Regions from separate parts of the Mesorhizobium sp. M0923 genome, predicted to be linked through region 1. Evidence: predicted binding sites of a transcription regulator. Region 1 holds the regulator's gene; each other region holds the start of a gene.
The links. The regulator PhoB, encoded in region 1, activates phosphate uptake and scavenging genes when phosphate is short. The targets are predictions, from matches to a motif close to TGTCATNNANCTGTCAT.
Positions count from the first base shown of each region.

Region 2: olsB (l-ornithine N(alpha)-acyltransferase) is a predicted target of PhoB. The motif match lies at 2,257-2,273, and genes of this name have one in related genera.
Region 3: NKH89_RS11155 (esterase-like activity of phytase family protein) is a predicted target of PhoB. The motif match lies at 1,998-2,014, and genes of this name have one in related genera.
Region 4: phnF (phosphonate metabolism transcriptional regulator PhnF) is a predicted target of PhoB. The motif match lies at 2,139-2,155, and genes of this name have one in related genera.

Region 1 covers NZ_JAMYNW010000003.1:61,533-65,426, reverse strand. Annotated here, with positions in the region: gene pstB (phosphate ABC transporter ATP-binding protein PstB) at 1-449, shown strand, start outside; gene phoU (phosphate signaling complex protein PhoU) at 482-1,189, shown strand; gene phoB (phosphate regulon transcriptional regulator PhoB) at 1,206-1,895, shown strand; gene NKH89_RS06285 (ROK family protein) at 1,905-3,149, opposite strand; gene xylF (D-xylose ABC transporter substrate-binding protein) at 3,436-3,894, shown strand, end outside.
Region 2 covers NZ_JAMYNW010000017.1:98,160-102,053, reverse strand. Annotated here, with positions in the region: gene NKH89_RS25425 (hybrid sensor histidine kinase/response regulator) at 1-2,187, shown strand, start outside; gene olsB (l-ornithine N(alpha)-acyltransferase) at 2,337-3,212, shown strand; gene NKH89_RS25415 (trimeric intracellular cation channel family protein) at 3,222-3,854, opposite strand.
Region 3 covers NZ_JAMYNW010000005.1:219,305-223,198, forward strand. Annotated here, with positions in the region: gene NKH89_RS11150 (L,D-transpeptidase) at 1-272, shown strand, start outside; gene NKH89_RS11155 (esterase-like activity of phytase family protein) at 420-1,898, opposite strand; gene NKH89_RS11160 (TIM barrel protein) at 2,145-3,134, shown strand; gene NKH89_RS11165 (sugar ABC transporter substrate-binding protein) at 3,176-3,894, shown strand, end outside.
Region 4 covers NZ_JAMYNW010000017.1:38,302-42,195, reverse strand. Annotated here, with positions in the region: gene NKH89_RS25160 (ABC transporter permease) at 1-254, shown strand, start outside; gene NKH89_RS25155 (zinc-binding alcohol dehydrogenase family protein) at 325-1,341, shown strand; gene phnF (phosphonate metabolism transcriptional regulator PhnF) at 1,360-2,103, opposite strand; gene phnG (phosphonate C-P lyase system protein PhnG) at 2,237-2,698, shown strand; gene phnH (phosphonate C-P lyase system protein PhnH) at 2,698-3,309, shown strand; gene NKH89_RS25135 (carbon-phosphorus lyase complex subunit) at 3,311-3,894, shown strand, end outside.

The DNA.
Region 1 (3,894 bases):
AGAACATCGCCTTCGGCGTCAGGCTTTATGAGAATCTGGGCAAGTCCGAAATGGACGGCCGCGTCGAACAAGCGTTGAAGCGGGCCGCGCTGTGGGGCGAGGTCAAGGACAAGCTCAACGCCAGCGGCTTGAGCCTGTCAGGCGGCCAGCAGCAGCGGCTTTGTATTGCCCGCACCGTGGCGGTGAAGCCGGAAGTCATTCTGCTCGACGAGCCGGCTTCGGCACTCGACCCGCTGTCGACCGCCAAGATCGAGGAACTGATCGACGAATTGCAAGCCGACTACACGATCGTCATCGTCACCCACAACATGCAGCAGGCGGCGCGCGTATCGCGCCAGACCGCCTTCATGTATCTGGGTGAACTGGTAGAGTTCGACCGGACCGAGAAGATCTTCACGTCGCCCCGCGAGAAGCGCACGCAGGATTACATCACCGGCCGCTTCGGCTGAGCCGTTCCGATCACGCATATGAGGACAGGACCATGGGCGAACACACAGTCGCTTCTTTCGACGAGGATCTCGAGCAGATCAGCAAGCTGATCCGCGACATGGCCGACCTCGCCGGTTCGATGGTCGGCGGGGCGACCAAGGCCCTGTTGAATTCTGACAACGTGCTGGCGCAACGCGTCGTTTCCGACGATGCCATCATGGATGCGCGTCAACGCGAACTGGACGACCGCGCCATCACCCTGATCGCCAAGCGCCAGCCGATGGCCCACGATCTGCGCCATGTCGTCGGGGCGATCCGCATGGCCGGCGATCTCGAACGCATCGGCGACCTTGCCAAGAATATCGCCAAGCGTGTGAGTGCGGTCGGCCTTAGCGTCACACCGCGCGACCTATCGCATTCCATCGATGCGATGGCGCAGCTGGTGCTCATCCAGGTGCAGGGCGTCATCGAGGAGTATGCTGCAGGCGATGCGGCCGCGTTGGCCAAGCTACGCGCCGCCGACGAGCGCATCGACGTCAAATATACGTCGGTGTTCCGCGAACTGTTGACCTACATGATGGAAGACCCGCGCAACATCACCGCTTGCACGCATCTGCTGTTCTGCGCCAAGAATCTGGAGCGGATCGGCGACCATGTCACCAACATCGCCGAAAATGCGTATTATGTGCTGACCGGCGAGCAATTGCCGGTCAATCGTCCGAAGCAAGACGAAACGACAATGTCCGCACCGGCGACATGATGGGGGTGCCCAGCCGATGATCGCACCACGCATAATGGTGGTGGAGGACGAGGAGCCGTTGGGTGTGCTGCTCCGCTACAATCTCGAATCCGAAGGCTACCAGGTCGAGGTGGTGACACGCGGCGACGAAGCCGAGATCCGTTTGCAGGAGAATGTGCCCGATCTTCTGGTGCTCGACTGGATGATACCAGCGGTTTCCGGCATCGAGCTCTGCCGCCGGTTGCGGGTGCGCCCCGAAACCGAACGGCTGCCGATCATCATGCTGACCGCGCGCGGCGAGGAGAGCGACCGGGTACGCGGTCTTTCGACCGGCGCCGACGACTATCTGGTCAAACCGTTTTCGACACCGGAATTCATGGCCAGGGTCAAGGCGCTGCTGCGCCGCGCCAAGCCGGAAGTGCTGTCCAGCGTGCTGAAGGTCGGCGACATCGTGCTCGATCGCGAATCGCACAGGGTGTATCGCAAGAAGACCGAGATCCGGCTCGGGCCGACCGAATTCCGGTTGCTCGAATTCATGATGCGGCATCCGGGCCGCGTCTTCTCGCGCAGCCAGTTACTCGATAATGTCTGGGGCGAGACGATCTATATCGACGAACGCACCGTCGACGTGCATGTCGGGCGGCTGCGCAAAGCCGTCAACAACGGCCGCATGCCTGATGTCATCCGCACCATCCGCGGTGCCGGCTACGCGATCAGGGAAGATTGACCCGCCCAGTCAGGCTACGTTCTTTCTGACGCCGGGCCTCATTTGCGCGCCCGGCGCGAAAATCTGCTGGTCGACGAAGCTTAACGCCCGCATTGCACAGCCTTCGCGGATCAGCGGCAATTCGTTCGGCTCGGTATCGAAGGAGATCGAGCCCGAATGCTGGCCGCCGGCGGTCTGGGCGATGGCCTTCCGCAAGGCCGGCTCGATCAGATCAAAGGCGGCGGCACTGGCGCCGACCATTGCGACCGGTGCCGGATCGATCAGCGCGAACAGCGAGCCGAGACCGAAACCCAGCGCTTCGCCGGCCTTGCGGTAGGCTTCGCGTTCCGGCCCGTCCTTCTCGCGCGCCCGAACCGCCAGCGCGCGCATGTCGGCGTCGCTGACGTCGGCGACCGGTTGGCTGTCTTCGCTCATCTGCGTGGCGTTGCGCCAGATGGCGTAATTGCCGGCATAGGCCTCGATGCAGCCGCGCCGCCCGCAACGGCAGAGCGCGCCGCCCGGACGATGGATCATGTGGCCAAACTCGCCGCCCGAGGAATGCGTGCCGGTGAACAGCTCGCCCTTCAACACCAGCCCCATGCCGATGCCGTGCGAAAGCAGGATGGCGATGAAGTCGTCGCGATAGCGATCCGGATCGCGCCAGCGCAAAGCCACCGCCATCATATTGCAGTCGTTCTCCACCGTGGCCGGGATGCCGAATTCATCTTCCAGCATGTCGGCAAAGGCGATGTCCGTCTGGGGCGTGATCGGCGACCACAGCATGGCGCGTGCAGGGGAGTCGGTAATTCCCTGAATCGCCAGGGCGATGCGGGCGACACTGCGGACGTCAAGATCTGGATCGTCCAGCCGGCGCCGGACGATGGCCATGCATTCGCGGATCAGTTCGTCGCGCGGCATGGTCAGCGTGTCCAGCCGGCGCTGTTCCTCGGCGACCACCTGCCCCGCATAGTCGATGATGGCGGCCGACAGGAAATTCAGCGACAACACCACGGTCAGCACCGCCGCCGCTTCCGGATTGAGGGCGAGGCCGACCTGCGGACGACCGCGTTTCAACGAAACGGGTTCGCTTGCCTTGCTCTCGGCGAGGATGCCTTCCCGTATCAGGTCGGAGGAGATCGCCGATATGGTCGAGTGGCTGAGGCCGGTGGTTGCGGCGATCTCCGTACGCGATGGCTGGCCGGCCCGGCGCACGGCCGAGATCACCATCGCCCGGTTGCGCCGGCGCAAATCGTCATGGCGGATTCCGACCGACATCGTTTTGCTTTCCTCCCGGTTTGCCGCGGCCGCTCATGAACCGGAAGCCGTCGGTAATGCCGACAAATAATGTCGGATGAGGCAAATAGTGTCAGATGCAGGTGGCGCTGTCATCGTTTATTCCGAAGCTCGAAAAAAGTCGCAGCAACATCAAAATCCATCAGAATCGATGTTGACAGCAGCGGGAGATCGGGCCAGTATTTTTTCGAGGCTCGAAAAAATTAGCGCCTCTAAGCTGGCCTTTGGGGCCAATTGGTCACGCCGTACGCGGCGCAGGGAGGATATGATGAAGAAATTCACGACCGCCATTCTGGCGGGTGTCGCCATGACGCTGGCGCTTGCGTCGGTGGCGCAGGCTAAAGACAAGGTCATCGGCGTTTCCTGGTCGAACTTCCAGGAAGAGCGCTGGAAGACCGACGAAGCCGCAATGAAGGCGGCCATCGAGGCTGCCGGCGACAAGTATATCTCCGCCGACGCACAGTCCAATCCGGGCAAGCAGCTCACCGACGTCGAGAGCCTGATCTCGCAGGGCGCCAACGCACTGATCATCCTGGCGCAGGACGCCTCGGCGATAGGGCCGGCCGTGCAAAAGGCGCTGGACGAAGGTATTCCGGTTGTCGGCTACGACCGGCTGATCGAGAACAAGGACGTCTTTTACCTGACCTTCGACAACAAGGAAGTCGGCCGCATGCAGGCCCGCGACGTGTTCAAGGTGAAGCCGGAAGGCAACTATGTCTTCATCAAG
Region 2 (3,894 bases), on a different contig from region 1:
GCGCCGGAATTGCCGGACGCCAACCGCCACGGCCTGCCCTTCCTGACTCTCGTCGCCATCGTCGTGCTGGCAGGCCTGTCGCATCTGACCGGAGCGCCGATCTTCATCACCATTGGCCTTTTGGCGACAGCCATCGCCGGGCTCGCCATGCATCTGCGCAACAGGCGCACCCAGCGTCGCGCGGTGGCCCTGCTCGATGCCACGACCGCCCGCAGTCGCGCCGAGATCGAGACGCTGGCCGACCGCATGTGGGAGATGCAGGAGAGCGAGGAGCGCTTTCGCGGTCTGATCGATGCACTCGGCGATCTCGTCGTCCACCGCGACCGCGACGGCCATATCGTCTACGCCAACAAGGTTTTCGCCGACCTTGTCGAAACCGACCAGCGCGACCTCGCCGGCAAGACCCTGGCGGAACTAGGCATCGATGTCGGCATCGTTCCCGACGCCGCCTTTTCCGACCATGAATGCCTGAGTTCCACTGATGTCGCCATTCGCACGCCGGACGGCCCACGCTGGTTCTCTTGGATCGAGCTGTCGGTGCGCGACAAGGACAGCGGCGCCGTTTCGCATCGCGCCATCGCCCGTGACATCACCGCCCGCAAACGCGCCGAATCCTCGCTGATCACCGCCCGCGAACGGGCCGAATATGCGAGCCAGGCCAAATCGCGCTTCCTCGCCACCGTCAGCCACGAGATACGCACGCCGATGAACGGCATCATGGGCATGGCCCGGCTTCTCGCCGACACCAGCCTTTCGCCCGAGCAGCGGACCTATGTCGGCGCCATCTCGACCTCGGCCAGCGCGCTGCTGGCGCTGATCGAGGACCTGCTCGACTATTCCAAGATCGAGGCCGGCCGCTTCGATCCCGAACCGCAACCGATGTCGGTGCGCGAGATCGCCGACAATGTCATCGAGCTTTTGGCGGCGCGGGCTTTTGCCAAGGATATCGGCCTCGGCTGCCATGTCGAACCCGACGTGCCGCAGCTGATCACCGCCGACCCCGGCAGGGTCAGGCAGGTGCTGCTCAACCTTATCGGCAATGCCGTCAAGTTCACCGACAGCGGCGGCGTCCTGGCAAGCATCGGCCGCGTCCGCACCGAAACCACCAACCGCATCCGCTTCACCATCACCGACACCGGCCCCGGTCTGCGCGAGGAGGACATGGAGCGCATCTTCGAGGACTTCGAACAGGCTGACGGCACCTCGACCCGTACGCATGGTGGTGCCGGCCTCGGTCTCGCGATTTCCAAGCGCCTGGTGACGGCGATGGGCGGCACTATCTCGGTGTCGAGCCGGCTTGGCCAGGGATCCGAATTCGTCTTCGAGATTCCCGCTATTTCCGCCGTCGAGGCGCTGCAGATCCGCCAGAACGCGCTGTTGGGCCGGCATGCGGTAATCGTGTCGAAGAACCTGGTCGAGGCCGAAGCCATCGCCCGCACCATTCGCGCCAATGGCGGAACGGTCGATCTGGCCGCCGCCGCCGCCCAGGCCGCCCCTTTCGCCGAGGGCTGCAACGTGCTTCTGGTCGATGCTGCCATGGAGCAAAGCGACGGCAGGCTGCTCAGGCGCCTGCGCCAGAGCGGATTTGTCGATTGCGAGGCGGTGACGCTGATCGCGCCGACCGACCGCGGCATGCTTGGCGAGTTCCGTGCCAACGGTTACGCCACCTTCCTGGCGAGGCCGGTGCGCGGCGAGACATTGCTGCGCGTGCTTTTGACCAGCCACGCACCGGTCATCGCCGAGCCGCAACCGCAAAAGCGCGGCGCGCAGGCTGGGCACGCCATTGGCGGCCGCCAGCAGGGCCTGTCGGTGCTGATCGCCGAGGACAACGACATCAACGCCATGCTGGCCCGCGCCACCCTCCTGAAGGCCGGGCATCGGGTGAAAGTGGTCGGCAACGGCAAGGCCGCGGTCGAGGCGGTCATCAGCACCGGCCATAAGCACCGCTACGACGTGGTGCTGATGGACCTGCATATGCCTGTCATGGACGGGCTGGACGCCATCGCCGCCATCCGCCGCCATGAGGAGGAGACCGCGGTTCCGCCGGTGCCGATCATGGTGCTGTCGGCCGACAGCCAGGAAAAGACCCGCCACGCCGTGCTCGCCCACGGTGCGAGCGGCTTCGTCACCAAGCCGCTCGACCCTGATGCCCTGGTTCATGCGGTTGAAGGGCAAGTGGCCGCTTGAGGCACAACATAGACGGTCGATAGATTACCCAGCCGACGAAGTATTGCCCGCAGAGCCGTATCACGGTACTGTCACAATCCTGTTGCACCTACACCGTATCCCCGTGCCAAGAGGGATGGCTCGAAGGAGAATCACTCGTGCATACAGTCATGCCGGAATGTGATGCTCGGCCGAACGCCAGCGGGCCTTTGCTCGTCGGCCGGAACGCCGATGCCGTCATAAAAGGCGCATCGCTCGGCCGCATCGGCAATCTCGAAGTGCGGCTCGCCCGCAACGAGGCCGAGATCGCCGCCGCGCAGGAAGTGCGCTACCGGGTGTTCTACGACGAGCTTGGTGCCAGGAAGGACCTGTTCCAGATGCAGGACCGCCGCGATGCCGACCGCTTCGATCCCCTCTGCGACCATCTGCTGGTCTTCGATACTTCGCTTTCCGGTCCCGAGCATCGCCGCATCGTCGGCACCTACCGCCTGCTGCGGCAGGAGATTGCCGCGGCGGCGGGCGGCTTCTATTCCGAAGGCGAATTCGAGTTGACCAAGCTGATCGCGCGACATCCCGGCCAGCGCTTCCTCGAGCTCGGCCGCTCCTGCGTTCTGCCGGAATACCGCTCCAAGCGCACCATCGAGGCGCTGTGGCAAGGCATCTGGGCCTATATCAATCATTACGGCATTGGCGTGATGACCGGCTGCGCGTCGTTCCACGGCACCGTGCCGGCGGCACATGCAGAGGCGCTGACCTATCTTGCCCACCACTGCCGGACGAATTCATCGTGGGACGTGCGTGCCGTCGCCGGGCGCTATTGTTCGATGGATCTGATGCCGATCGAAGCCGTTAACACCAAGGCGGCGATCGCCGCGATGCCGCCGCTGGTCAAGGGCTATCTGCGCGTCGGCGCGCGCATCGGCGACGGTTGCGTCATCGACCGTGAATTCTCGACGGTCGACGTGTTCGTGGTGATGCCGGTCAAGGAGATCGGTGCCCGCTACGTCAATTATTATGGCGGGGAAGCGCAGCGGTTTGCAGCCTGACACCTTAAATCAGGGAATATCTTCCGGACGCCGGCCAGGCTTGCTTTTGTAGGACGGAAAGGCCCAGCCGAATTTCAGCGCGCCGCCGCGTACGCAGAAAGCCGCCATGAAACCTGCCAGGCCCGACGCAAGCGGCGGCAGTCCGGCGAAATCGCCAAGTGTGTAGAGGCCGGCGCCGGCAAGCGCTGCGGTAACGTAGATTTCCGGTCTCAGGAGCACCGAAGGCTCGCCTGTCAACAGATCGCGCAGAATGCCGCCAAGGGTTGCGGTGAGCATGCCGGTGACGATCGAAACTGCAGGTGACCCGGTGATCGTCAGCCCCTTGGCCGCGCCAATCACCGAAAATGCGGCAAGACCTATGGCGTCGAGCCAGAGCAGCAATTTGTAGCGCGACTCGAAACGATGTGCGCTGAAGAAGACGACGACCGCCACCGCCGCACAGATTAGCACATAGTCGCGGTTTCCCACCCAGAACACGGGCACGTTGAGGATGACGTCGCGAAACGTTCCGCCCCCGATGCCGGCAACGCTAGCCAGAAACAGGTAACCGATAATGTCGAGCTGTTTGCGCGAGGCGGCCAGCGCACCGGTCGCCGCGAAGACGGCGACGCCGGCATAGTCGAGAAGCTCGATCGGGTTCATGGAGGGAATAATGAAATACCGAGTGGGGAATAGCGAGTGG
Region 3 (3,894 bases), on a different contig from region 1:
CACGCGCGCTATATCTCTTCCGCGACGGCAAGGACACGATGTACCGGCTGCACGGCACGCCGGAGTGGGATTCCATCGGGAAGAACGCTTCCTCCGGCTGTGTGCGCTTCATGAATCAGGACATTATCGACCTCTACAGCCGCGTCGACGGCGTCGCGCCGGTCTTCGTGCGCCCGAACCTGTCGGCCGCCGGGAAGATCGCCGCCGTGTCGGACAGGACGGCCGAGCCGATCGATGCGGGCGTGCCAAAGGACGCGGAGATGTTGAGGTAAGTGCCTTCGACGGATCGTCAGTCTTAGGTTTTGCAAACCCACTAGAACACAATCCTTGTGCCGGCGAGCCGCAACTGAAGGGCCCGACCGTTCGATCGTGCCAGGCAGGCGGACGCGTTCGGCGCGTCCGCCTGCCTGGGGGTGTCGCTACTTCCCGGCGAGGCCTGGAAGCGTGACCTGATAGACCAGGAACATCGTGTCGACATCGGCGCCATCTTCGGCCTTGTAGGCCGCGCCGACCTGGAAGCCGTCCTGGGTGAGAAAGTCATTGTCGTTGGCGACGAACAGGAAATAGTCGTCGGGCCGTGTTGGATCGAGGACGCTCACCACCGACATCGCCTCCCACTTCTCCGAAAGGTTGTTGCGGTCATTGGGCGCGCCATTGTGCAGCCCGAAGCGGCCGAGCTCGGTCTTGTCGTTGATGTCGATGAACGGCGTCAGCTTGGCCGGCGTCACCGAGGGATCGAGCTCACCTTTGGGCGCAACCGGCTTGTCCTTGTCGAACTCGGTGCCGGCGATGTCGGTTGCCACCGACACATCGACGACGCTGATCTCGCGATAGAGCGAGGTGTCGCCCTTCACCCCCTGGCCGTTGCCGCTGTCGCGCGCCAGCATCAGGAAGGTCTTGTCCGACAGAGCCACGATTTCGCTCTGCGCGGCAATCTTGGTCTTGCCCTTGGCATCGGTGAACACCGGCAGCGGCACAACATATTCATGCGCAAGCTTGAGTTGGGCCGGATCCGAGGCATCGTAGACCAGCGCGCGCGTGTTCTGGCGCGTCGAAGCGGAATCGCCGCCATCCTGCCTGGGGGCCGATTGCAGCACCGCGATCAGGAACTTGCCGTCGGGCGTCAGTGCCATGCCTTCGAGGCCCTGGTTGTTCTGGCGGCCGGTTTCGGGATCCTTCGGATCTGGGTCTGCCGCGCCAGGTCCCGGATTGTTGGACGCGAAGTTCGGCGTTCCATGACGCATCGGGACAAGCGCCGCCGGTGGCTGCGTTGCCGACATCAGACGCCCATCGGCGGAGAAGTGGTAGATGTTCGGACCATATTCGTCCGAGATGAACATGGTGCCGTCGGGCAGCCGCACGATCGCCTCGTTATCGAGCGCGAGCTTGCCGTTGGCTTCGGGCAGGATCGGCATGTCGTCGGTCGCTGCGCGCACGCCGTTGAGCGGATCTAGGCCGGTTGCATCGATGCCCTTGTCGTCGGTCAAAAGCATGGTGTCGGCTAGCGTTGCCTTGAGGCCCGACTGTTCCTGGCCGGCGGCTGGCACTGCACCCGGCGCGATCGGGGCGAACTCGAGGGCGATCGTGTTGAGGCGCGGACGGTAATCGGTGGTGCCGACGACATTGTAGCCGCGGTCCGGCAGCAGCCATAGCGAGCCCTTGTAGCCATCGGCGCCATGCGTCCAGCCGGCAGCGTCAATCGCCATGCCCGAGCCGGAGCCAAATGTCTCGCCGAACCTGTCTTTCTGGCTGGCCGGGATGCGGCCGACGCCGACCAGGCCCTTGTTGACGAAGTTGGCGCCGCCGACGGTCGCGGCGTTTTCCGCCAAGGCCGGACTCAAGGCCGTGAACATCGCGAGCGCGACAGCGAGGGGCGCGGTTCGGTGCAGGTTTTTCATGGATATCCTCTTTGAGACAAAGCTGCCGGGATCTGAAAAGCGCCGCGTCGCATCGAGAATGCCGCGAAAGCCTTCGGAGAAGCGATCTAGGACGCGAACATGATACTTGCGTGACAGTGCTGCGCTTGCCTGGCCTCGTGTGGTCGCAACTGGCCTGTGCATGGCGAATCGTTGCTATCGAAAGAGCAATTAATAACTTTACAAATAACCATTTTTGTGTGAAGTTATGACAATGAAAGATCACCGATGACAGTCTGTCGTTTCGCCACCCGCCTCAATTCCTTTTCCTCGCGGCCACAGGCCGAGTGGCCTGATCTTGTTGGTAAACCGTCCATGCTGCAAATGGCGGCGCGTGCGGCGAAGGTTGCGGAATTGACCGATCTCGACCTCAACTTCCCCGATCATGTCGATGAAAAACCTGCGGAAATGGCGCGCAAACTCGGCGATCTCGGGCTTTCCATCAATGGCTTCGCCATGCGCTACTACTCTAATCCGGCCTTCAAGCTCGGCGCCTTCACCAATCCGGATCCTTCCGTTCGCCGCGAGGCCATCGACCTGACCAAGGCCGGCATCGACGCCGCGCGCGAGGCCGGCGCCAGCCTGATGACATTGTGGCTCGGGCAGGATGGCTTCGACTACGCCTTCCAGGCTGACTACGCAACACTCTGGCAACACGAAATCGATGGCATTCGTGAAGTAGCGGCGCATGATCCGGGCTGCCAGATTAGCCTTGAATACAAACCCAACGAGCCGCGCTCCTACAGCCTGATGCCCGATGCGGCGACGACATTGCTGGCGATCCGCGAGATCGGCCTGCCCAATCTCGGCGTGACGCTCGATTTCGCTCACGTGCTCTATGCCGACGAGCAGCCGGCTTTCGCTGCCGCCCTCATAGCACGGCACAGCAAGCTGCTCGGCGTGCACCTCAACGACGGCTACGCCAAGCGCGACGACGGCCTGATGGTCGGTGCCGTGCACACGCTGCAGACGATCGAGCTGCTCAGGCAGATCCGCCGCGACGGCTATGCCGGGGCCATCTACTTCGACACGTTCCCCGACATGACCGGGCTCGATCCCGTCCACGAATGCGAAGTCAACATCGCCACCGTCAAGCGCATGCTGCGCGTCGTCGAGCGGCTGGAAAAGGACAACCGCCTGTCAGCCGCCGTCGATCGTCAGGACGCGGTCGCGTCGCAGGCCATCATCCAGGAAGCCATGCTCGGGCCGGACAGCTGAGGCCGGCGCCATCACCGTTTTTCAACAAGGGAGGAAAGACCATGAAATTTCTGCTCGTCACCGCTACCGCTGCCCTGATGACGCTGTCCATCGGCTCGGTGTTTTCCGCGGATCTCGCGCCGCTCAATTCCGACACCGAGAAGGATCGCATCGACTGGTCGCAGCTCGAGGCCAAGTTCGGGGCTTTCCCCAAGCTGCCCGAGGGCACCAAGGCGGGTGCGGTCTCCAAGACGCTGACCAACGAATACTGGCGCTCGCTGGGTGAGGGCTACAAGTCGTTCGGCGACCGCATCGGCGTGCCCGTCGTCTACCAGGCGGCGCAGAGCGAGGGCGACCAGCTCGGCCAGCTCACCATCGCCGAAGGCCTGGTCACGCAAGGCTACAACGTGCTGCTCGTTTCACCGCAGACCGACTCCAATTTGCAGCCGATCATGGAACAGGCCAGGGCCGCCAACGTGCCGGTGGTCAACGTCAATGACGCGGTCATCCCGCAGGCCGAGTACTATGTCGGCAATGTCCAGCGCGACAATGGTGTGCGTGTCGCCAAATGGTTCATCAAGAACCGGCCGGATGGCGGCAAGGTTGCCATCGTCGAAGGCCAGGCCGGCGTCTACGCCGCCGTCCAGCGCACCGACGGCTTCAAGAGCACGATCACTGAAGGCGGCAAGTTCGAGGTCGTCGCCAGCGTGCCGGGCAACTGGGATCGCCAGACCTCCTACGACGCGGCCACCAATATCCTGCAGCAGCACCCCGACCTGAT
Region 4 (3,894 bases), on a different contig from region 1:
GCATCGGCATCGGCAATCCGACGCAGGCCGAGGGCTGGGAATTGCAGGCGATCGCTTCTTCGGTGATCGGCGGCACGTCGCTGTTCGGCGCTGTCGGCTCCGTGCACGGGCCGCTGCTCGGCGCCTTCATCCTTGCCACCATCAACAACGGCGCCAATCTGCTCAACGTCAACGCCTTCTGGCAGCGCATCATCACCGGGGTGCTGATCATCGTCATCGTCTATTTCGACGGGCTGCGCCGCCGCGGCAAATAGATCGCCCCCTAACAGCCGCCGGCCTCGCAACAGCAGAGCCGGCGGTGCCATGAACCGACTGGATTGAAGCATGAAAGCCGTCGTCTGCCGCTCGCCCGGCGAACTTGTCCTGGAAGATCGCCCGGCGCCTGGCGCGCCGCCCTCGGGCTGGGCGCTGGTCGCGGTCAACCATGTCGGCATCTGCGGCACCGATTATCACATTTTCGACGGCAAGCACCCGTTCCTCGCCTATCCCCGCATCATGGGCCACGAGGTTTCGGGCACCGTGATCGAGGTTGGCGAGGGCGTCGATCTCACCGTCGGCGAGCCGGTGATCGTCAATCCCTATCTCGCCTGCGGCAAATGCATCGCCTGCCGGCAAGGCAAGCCGAATTGCTGCGTCAGGATCGAGGTGCTCGGTGTCCATCGCGACGGCGCCATGTGCGAGCAGATCCTGGTGCCGGCGCAAAATCTTTATCCGGCAAACGGCCTGTCGCTGGGCGATGCGGCAGCCGTCGAATTCCTAGCGATTGGCGCCCATGCCGTGCGGCGCTCGCTGGCTGATCCAGGTGCGCGCACGCTGGTCATCGGCGCCGGCCCGATCGGGCTCGGCACGGCGCTGTTCGCCCGCATCGCCGGGCTCGACGTGACGCTGCTCGACATGAGTGCCGAGAGGCTGGGTTTCGCCGAAAGCGAACTCGGCTTCGCGACCCTCAACGGCTCGCAGGGCGCCGCCGCTGATCTGGTGCGGCAGGCGACCGACGGCGATGGTTTTGACGCGGTCTTCGACGCCACCGGCAACACCCAGTCGGTGCAGTCGGCCTTCGCCCATGTCGCGCATGGCGGCACGCTGGTGCTGGTCAGCGTCGTCAAGGACGACATCGCCTTTTCCGATCCCGAATTCCACAAGCGCGAGATGATGCTGATCGGCAGCCGCAACGCTCTGCGCGCCGATTTCGACCATGTCGCCGCTTCAATCCGCAACGGTGCGGTGCCGCTGGCAAAGCTAGTCACCCACCGCACCACGCTTGGCGAGACGCCGCGCGACCTCGCCCGCTGGGCACATGAGAAATCCGGGCTGATCAAGGCGGTCATCCAGGTCGGATGACACAACGATAGCCGCGTCTCAAAGCGCCGACAGTTTGAGTTCGATGCGCTCGGCCGGGAAGCGCGACTCCGAAAACTGGATCGGCTGACCGTCGGGCGTGACGTTGACGGCGACCGTCACCAGCACGATGGCGCCGGGCTGCAGGTCGAGGTCGGCAAGGTCGGCGGCATCGGCATGGCGCGCCGACAGCACGGTCGATTGCCGGAGATAGTCGTCGATGCCGAAACGTGCCAGCGATGCCGTGATCGAACCGGTTTCTGCCATGGCAGCATCGATGCCGGCAAAGCGCCTGGCATCGAACCAGCCGGCAGCGCGGGACACCGGCATTCCATCGGCTTCGCCCCGCGTTTCCAGGCGTATCACGTCGGCCCCCTGCGCAAGGCCTAAGCCCTCTGCGACACGACGGTTGGCCGGCTCGACCGATGAGGCGAGCAAGGTGATATGCCGCTCGGACGCCTGTCCTTGCAATCCCTCGGAAAAGCGGGTGCGGGCGCCGATCGGATAGGACAGCCGCTTTCGCGACAGCACGAAGGTGCCACGCCCTTGCTCCGCCTTGAGCACACCCTCCTGCACCAGGGCTGCGATAGCGCTGCGCACCGTATGGCGGTTGACGCCATAGCGTTCGGCAAGTGCCACCTCCGGCGGCAGCGCGGCATTCTCGGGAAAATCGCCAACGGCGATCGAGTGCAGGATCTGGTCGGCGATCTGCCGCCATAGCGCGACACCGCTGCGCCGCTCGATGCTGTTTGCTTGCCCGATCATTCCCGCCCCAATCTTTGCGCCGACCTTTTGGCCCGTGTCACGTACACGTCATAGACACGCGCTAGATAATAGATATAATTTGTATAGTTGTCTATATCAATCGACAAATGCACGCAGACGAGGAGTAGCGGCCATGCGAGGACGGGAAGCGCGAGAGCAGGCCGAGCGCAAGGCCGTAATGGCGACGCTGGCGCAATCGGCCGGGGACGACATTGTCCGCCTCTGGGACGAAGCCGGCCTGCCTTGTGAAGCGGAACTTCTGCGTGGCCCCGAAACCGGCCTGGTTACCGTGCGCGGCCGCATCGGCGGCAGCGGCGCGCCGTTCAATGTCGGCGAGGCGACGGTCACCCGTGCCACGGTGCGGCTTGCGTCCGGCCATGTCGGCCACTGCTATGCGCTCGGCCGCGACAAGCAGAAGGCAAGGCTGGCAGCAATCGCCGATGCGCTGTGGCAGGACCCGGCCCACCGCAACGGGGTCGAGACCAGGCTCGTCGCGCCCTTGCAGGCGGCACTGGCCAAGGCCCGTGACCAGCGCCGCGCCGAGACGGCGGCGACCAAGGTCGATTTCTTCACAATGGTGCGCGGAGAAGACTGATGGACCTCGCCACTCAATCGATCGAAGGCGGCTTCGCCGATCCGGTATTCAACGCGCAGACCGTATTCCGCGCTGTGATGGACGCGATGGCGCGGCCGGGCAGCGTGCAGCCCTTGCCGGCCCTCGCCCACCCCCCCGTGCCGCTGTCGGCCACCGCCGGTGCCATTGCTCTGGCGCTGTGCGACAACGACACGCCGCTCTGGCTCGACCCGGCTTTGCAGGGGTCGGCGGCGGTGAAATCCTGGCTTGGCTTCCATACCGGCGCGCCGCTGGCCAACACCCCGGCCGACGCACATTTCGCGCTGATTGCCACGCCGGCCGAGATGATGGCGCTCGACGGGTTTTCGCAAGGCACCCAGGATTATCCCGATCGTTCGACGACGCTGATCCTTGAGGTCGGCGATCTCGTCTCCGGCGCTCCGCTGCTGCTCGAAGGCCCGGGCATCGAGAAGACGGCGACGATCGCGCCGGCGCAAATGCCGCGTCATTTCGTCGAGCAATGGAAGCAGAACAATCAGCGCTTTCCGCGGGGTGTCGACATCATCCTCGCCACGTCCGACGCAATTGCCTGCCTGCCGCGCACGACGCGCATTAAGACGATGGAGGCGTAGGATGTATGTCGCGGTAAAAGGCGGTGAAGCGGCCATCCGCAACGCCCACAAATTGCTCGCCGACCGCCGGCGCGGCGATCGCTCGGTGCCCGCACTTCGGCTCGACCAGATCGTCGAGCAGCTGGCGCTCGGCGTCGACCGGGTGATGAGCGAAGGTTCGCTCTACGACAGGGAATTGGCGGCACTCGCCATCGTCCAGGCGCGCGGCGACATGATCGAGGCGATCTTCCTGGTTCGCGCCTATCGCACGACGCTGCCGCGCTTCGGCTATACCAGGGCGATCGAAACCGGCTCGATGCTGGTCGAACGGCGCGTGTCGGCGACCTACAAGGACCTGCCCGGCGGGCAGTTGCTCGGCCCGACTTTCGACTACACCCACCGGCTGCTCGATCCCGAGCTTGCCGCCGGCGGCGAAGTCGCCAAACCGGAGCAGCGTGCAGGCGAAGCGGAGGCGATGCCGCGCGTCTCGGCCATCCTCGCTCGCGAAGGCCTGATCGAGCCCGACGGCGACATGCCCGGGGATCATGTCCCCGGCGACATCACCCGCGAGCCGCTCGAATTCCCGATGGCGCGTGATATCCGCCT